DNA from 2 places in the Methylobacterium sp. EM32 genome. Region 1 is predicted to be linked to the other one. Evidence: riboswitches for the same ligand, from Rfam matches in the RefSeq annotation. Region 1 holds a riboswitch; the other holds the start of a gene.
The links. A riboswitch is a leader RNA that binds a small molecule or an ion and turns the genes downstream of it on or off. The one in region 1 is predicted to bind cobalamin.

Region 1 (3,098 bases):
GGCCGCTACCTGATCTCGCTCACCGGCATCGCCCGGTTCCGGATCGAGGAGGAGCTGCCGAACGCCACGGGCTTTCGCCGCTGCAAGGTCACCTTCGCGCCGTTCGAGAGCGACTTCCACGCCCGGGCCGGCGAAGAGGCGGTGGACCGCGCCGGCGTGCTGAAGGCCCTGCGCGATTTCGTCGAGGCCAACGACCTCAAGGTCGACTGGGCCGGGATCGAGGAGGCGCCGAACGAGGCCCTGGTGAATGCGCTGTGCATGATGAGCCCGTTCGGCCCGCGCGAGAAGCAGGCGATGCTGGAGGCGCCCGACCTCAAGACCCGGGCCGAGGTGCTGATCGCCGTGACCGAGATGGAGCTGGTGCGGGCCTCGGGCGCCGAGCCGACGCTGCAATAGGCGGCGCTTTGGGCTAAGGCCTTCGCCGGACCATTCGGAAGGACGTCCCGTGAGCGATTCCCCCGCCTCCTTCGAGGCCACCCGCATCGACCCGAAGCTGCTCGAGCTCCTGGTCTGCCCCCTGACCAAGGAGCGGCTCGACTACGATTCCGCGCGCCAGGAGCTAATCAGCCGCTCGGCCAAGCTCGCCTACCCGATCCGCGACGGCATTCCGATCATGCTGCCGGAAGAGGCGCGGCCGCTGGCGGATTGAGGCGACGGCGTCGCGCGGAAAGCAGGACCCCGCGCGGTGTCCCGTCGACAACCGGCAACACGCCCGACAAATCGGCGCGCGCCCCGTTGGCGCCCGCCCCGGTCCCGCCTACACCTCGACGGGACGGTTCCCCTCGGGGATCAAAAGGGAACGCGGTGCCGAGAAGCCGCGGCTGCCCCCGCAACTGTGAGCGGCGAGCCCTCCATCACCGACGTCACTGGGCCGCGAACCCGGGAAGACGATCGAGGGCTGAGACCCGCGAGTCAGGAGACCTGCCGTCAGCCGTGGTCACATGTGGGCCGCGCCGGCCGGGGTGTGTCGGTGCCTCCACGGTGACGTGCCACAGCCCGTGAAGGCTCGCCCGTGCCTGTCTCCCGTCTCCCGTTCCTTGCGGCGTTGGCCGCGTGCCTGCCCGTTGCCGTTCACGCCCAGGACGCCATCCCCCTCGACCAGATCGAGGTGAAGGCGCCGGCCCCCGCCGCACCGGGGGCGGCCAGCGCCGGCTATCCCGGCGGAATCACCGGCATCGGCGGCGCCTTGCGCCCGGTCGAGGCGGCGAGCGCCGGCATCGTCAGTGGGGCCGTCATCAACAGCCTGCCCGTCACCCGCCCGGGCGAGGTGCTGGAGGCGGTGCCGGGCCTGATCGTCACCCAGCATTCCGGCGAGGGCAAAGCCAACCAGTTCTTCCTGCGCGGCTTCAACCTCGACCACGGCACCGACATCGCCATCCACGTCGACGGCATGCCGGTGAACATGCGCACCCACGCCCATGGCCAGGGCTACGCCGACCTCAACTTCCTGATCCCCGAGCTCGTCGGCGCGGTCGAATTCCACAAAGGGCCCTACTTCGTCCGCGACGGCGACTTCGCCTCCGCCGGCTCGGTGCGGATCGACTACCTCGACAAACTGGACAGGAACATCGCGCTGACGACGCTGGGCAGCTTCGGCTTCAGGCGCGGACTCTCGGCGGCCTCGGTGCCGCTCGGCGCCGGCAACCTTCTCGTCGCGGGCGAGGCGCAGGCCTATGACGGGCCATGGGTCGTGCCCGATGCCCTGCGCAAGCTCAACGGCGTCGCCCGCTACAGCCAGGGCACGGCGACGGACGGCTTTTCCGTCACCGGCATGGCCTATTGGGCCAAGTGGAACGCCACCAACCAGATCCCCGAGCACGCGGTGGCGGAGGGGATCATCGGCCGCTACGGCAGCCTCGATCCGACCGACGGCGGCGACACCGGGCGCTTCTCGCTCTCCGGGCGCTGGAGCCAGTCGGATGCCGGCGGCATCACGCGAGCCTCGGCCTACGTGATCCGCTACCAGATGAACCTCTGGAACAACTTCACCTACTTTCTGAACGATCCGGTCAACGGCGATCAGTTCCGCCAGCGCGACGCCCGGGTGCTCGGCGGCGGCGAAATCAGCCGTGTCTTCCAGGGCGACCTGTTCGGGCTGGCCATGGAGAACGAGATCGGCGTGCAGACCCGCACCGACGACATCCGGGTCGGCCTGTTCAACACCACCGCCCGACAATACCGCTCGACGGTGCTCGACGACCGGGTGCTGGAGGCGAGCGCGGCGTTCTACTACGAGAACCGGGTGCGCTGGACCGACTGGCTGCGCACCAGCGTCGGCTTCCGGGCCGATGGCTACTATGCCAACGTCCGCTCCGACACAGCCGCGAATTCAGGGAAAGCCCGTGACGGCATCGTCAACCCGAAGCTCGGCGCGGTGTTCGGGCCGTGGGCGGATACCGAGATCTACCTGAATTACGGCGGCGGCTTCCACTCGAACGACGCCCGCGGCGTCACCGCGACGGTCGATCCGGCGAGCCCTCTGTTCAATATCGCCCGCTCGCCGTTCCTGGTCCCCTCGACGGGCCACGAGGTCGGGATCCGCAACCGCTCGATCGCCGGGCTGGAGACCAGCCTCGCCCTGTTCAGGCTCGACTTCGCCTCCGAGAACCTGTTCCAGGGCGACACCGGCACCACCGAGCCGAGCCGGCCGACCCGCCGCTTCGGCATCGAGTGGAGCAACCACTACGCCGTCACGCCCTGGCTGCGGCTGGAGGGCGACCTGACCCTCACCAATGCCCGCTTCGCCGACCGCGACCCGGTCGGCCGGCGGGTGCCGGAGGCACCGACCACCATCGCTTCGGCGGGCGTCACCTTCGGCGAGGGCCAGGGCTGGTTCGGGACCCTGCGCTTCCGCTATTTCGGGCCGCGGCCCCTGATCGAGGACAATTCGGTGCGCTCGAAGCCGACCGCCCTGCTCAACGGCCGGATCGGCTACGCCTTCGACAATGGCGTCAGCCTCGCCCTCGACGTGCTCAACCTGACGAACGCCCGGGCCGACCAGATCACCTACTATTATGAATCGCGCCTGCCCGGAGAGGCGGCGGGCGTCGCCGACCGGCACTTCCACCCGGTCGAGCCGACGGCCGTGCGGTTGACGC
Region 2 (3,098 bases), on a different contig from region 1:
GTGCTCCGGCGGCTCCGGTCGGTCGAGGAGCTTGTTCAGGGCCGGCACGAAGTCGTCGGCGACGGTGCAGCAGATGCAGCCGTTCGGCAGTTCCACCACCGCGTCGGCGTCGCAGCCCGGGATGCCGCACTCGGCCAGCAGCGAGCCGTCGAAGCCGACATCGCCGAACTCGTTGACGATGATCGCCAGGCGCCGGCCGTCATTGTGCTCGACCGCGTGGCGCACCAGCGTCGTCTTGCCGGCGCCGAGGAAGCCCGTGACGATGGTGCAGGGGATTTTCTTGAGGATGGTCATGGGGTCACCGGCGCGGGAGGGATGCGGGCGACGACGCCCTTTCGGAATTCCTGTGGACGCTCGCGCCAGGGCACGAGGCCGTCCGGGGTCCCGGCATAGAGGCCGACGCCGTCGAGGATGACGTCGGCGGAGATTTTGGGGTCGAGGTCGCCGTAGATGTAGGTCCAGCGGCCGGGGCTCGCGACCGCGACCGTGCAGGGCCGCTTGCAGACCGAGAGGCATTCCACCGGCTCGATCCGCACCGGCGCGCCGGGCCGGGCCGCGAGTGCCCGGGCGAGCGCATCGTGCAGGCGCGCGCCGGCGCGGGGGCCGTCGGCCGGATCGGCGGCGTCGCGGCAGGTGGTGCAGACGTAGAGGGTGCAGAGGTCGGAGGAGGTCGGCTCGCTCACGCGGGCACCTCGCTCCGGCGCGCAGCGCCCTTCGTGCCGGCGACGGCATTCCAGGCCCAGCCGAAGGCGAGACCGAGCACCGCCCAGAACGCGAAGGCGACCGCCAGCGACCGGGCGGCGAACTGCGCCGCGTAGACCGGCGGCATCGCGGAGATCTCTTCCGGCCCGTGCGGGGCGCCCCAGATGTGCGGCGCGACGATGAGGGCGAGGCCGACCGCGATCGCGGCGGGCCCGCGGCGGATCGCCACCAGGTAGAGGCCGGTCGCGGTGGCGAGCGCCGTCGCGACCCACCAGAGTTGGCGCGATTCGAGGGCGGCCGCCGCAGCACCGGGCAGTTCCGGCGGCAGCCCGACCGCCGGCGCGAGGCTGGCGGCGAGGAAGCCGCCGATGCCGAATTTCAGCGCCTCGGACGGCGTCACCGCGCGGCCGGTGGCGACCAGCACCGCGCCGAGGAGCAGCGCGTAGCCGACACCGCTCACCAGCGTCGCCAGCGCCGTGAAAGCGAGGCGCGGCAGGCCGGGCGCCGGCTGCCATTGCGGCTCAGCCCCGTGGTCGTGGCCGGCATGAGCCAGCACGATCAACGGGTTGGCGAAGGCGTGTTTGGCCGGCGCCACGCTCTCCGCCGTCTCGTACTTCTCCGCCGCCAGGATCAGCGGCGAGGTGAGGGCGAATTGCAGGACCGAGGCCACGCACGCGGCGAGGAAGCCGGCGACCAGTGCCGCGGCGAGCAGACGTTTCGTCATGGGGGGATCACCTGCACGACCAAAGGGCCACGGGCCCGCAGCCCCTCAAGGGCGCAGGCCGCGCGGCTTTGCGAGGGTCAGGCCCTGGTCAGTGGCAGGGGAAGTTGTGGGCGTGGCGCCAGTCGTGCGCGGCGTTGTGCAACGCGACCACGGGCGCGAAGCCGGAGACGAACAGGAGCCCGATGCCGAGCGTGGCAGCCAGGAGGACGGCGCTCAGGCGCTCGCCGACGAGGGCGGGGGAGAGGGACCGGGTGATCGCGACCATGACGAACTCCTGCCGCCCCACCGGCGGCGTCGAGAGAAAGGGGTGACGGCAGGTCTCCTGGCTCGCGGCGTCTTGCTGGCCCACCGCCTTCCCGGATCGCTCCAGTGGCCGATGGCGGACCGTGTGTGACCGCTCACAGTTGCGGGGGCAGCCGCGGCATACCGGAAGAAGCCCGGCTCCCGCGTTCCCTTTTCACCTCGTCGCCGAGGCACCGTCGTGCCCGACCCTAGCCGGTCGCCTGCGGGCTTGCAATCGGCGCGGCCTGCCGCGACACCTCCGGCCCCGAGTTTTTCGCGGCCCCGAGTTCTTCGCCAGACAAGGAGATGCCCGTGCCGGATCCGGACCACGCCGCCTCGCGCCTGACCCTGGTGCTGGGCGGCGCCCGATCGGGAAAAAGCCGCTACGCGGAAGGGCTGATCGAGGCGCGGCCGGGCCCTTGGCTCTACGTCGCGACGGCGCAAGCCTGGGATGACGAGATGCGCGCGCGCATCGCCGAGCATCGCGCCCGCCGGCCTCCGCCCTGGGAGACGGTCGACGCGCCGCGCGACCTGGCGACGGTGATCGCCCGGGCGCCGGCCGGGCGGCCGGTGCTGGTCGATTGCCTGACCCTGTGGCTGACCAACGCGATGCTAGACGAGGCGGCCGACCTTGCGGCGGAGACCGGCTCGCTGGTCGAGGCCTGCCGAACGGCGGCCGGGCCATTAGTGCTGGTTTCGAACGAGGTCGGTTTCGGCATCGTGCCGGAGAACGCGCTCGCCCGCCGGTTCCGCGACGAGGCCGGGCGCCTGCACCAGCGGCTTGCGACGCTCGCCGACCGGGTGGTGCTGGTGGTGGCCGGCCTGCCGATGATCATCAAGGGAGACGCCCAATGAGCGACGACGAGGCGGCGCGCCACCGCGCCAAGATGGAGAAGCGCAAGGCGGTGCAGGACGCCGAGGTCGCGGGCAAGACGATCGAGAAGGGCCTGCTGATCGTCCATACCGGCCCCGGCAAGGGCAAGTCGACCGCCGCCTTCGGGCTGATGCTGCGGGCGCTCGGCCGCGGCTGGCGGGTCGGGGTGGTGCAGTACATCAAGGGCGCCTGGGAGACCGGCGAGCGCTTCGCGCTGGAGCGGTTCCAAGATCAGGTCGCGTGGCACACGATGGGGGAGGGTTTCACCTGGGAGACCCAGGACCGCGACCGCGACATGGCGGCGGCCCGCGCCGCTTGGGCGAAGACCGAGGCGCTGATGGCCGATCCGTCGATCCGGCTGCTGATCCTCGACGAACTCAACATCGCCCTGCGCTACGATTACCTGCCGCTCGACGCGGTGGTGGCGGCGTTGAGCCGGCGCCGGCCGGACCTGCACGTCGTGGTGACGGGGCGCAACGCCAAGCCGGAGCTGATCGCGGCGGCCGACCTCGTCAC

Region 2: another riboswitch for cobalamin. It lies ahead of ABZT49_RS10780 (CbtB domain-containing protein); the one in region 1 lies ahead of ABZT49_RS26175 (TonB-dependent receptor).

Annotation. Positions count from the first base shown of each region.
Region 1 covers NZ_JBEXZS010000195.1:29,369-32,466, reverse strand. Annotated here, with positions in the region: gene ABZT49_RS26185 (LON peptidase substrate-binding domain-containing protein) at 1-396, shown strand, start outside; gene ABZT49_RS26180 (Trm112 family protein) at 446-649, shown strand; cobalamin riboswitch at 757-944, shown strand; gene ABZT49_RS26175 (TonB-dependent receptor) at 1,088-3,098, shown strand, end outside.
Region 2 covers NZ_JBEXZS010000072.1:56,574-59,671, forward strand. Annotated here, with positions in the region: gene cobW (cobalamin biosynthesis protein CobW) at 1-294, opposite strand, end outside; gene ABZT49_RS10770 (DUF1636 domain-containing protein) at 291-683, opposite strand; gene ABZT49_RS10775 (CbtA family protein) at 680-1,426, opposite strand; gene ABZT49_RS10780 (CbtB domain-containing protein) at 1,515-1,691, opposite strand; cobalamin riboswitch at 1,721-1,922, opposite strand; gene cobU (bifunctional adenosylcobinamide kinase/adenosylcobinamide-phosphate guanylyltransferase) at 2,015-2,563, shown strand; gene cobO (cob(I)yrinic acid a,c-diamide adenosyltransferase) at 2,560-3,098, shown strand, end outside.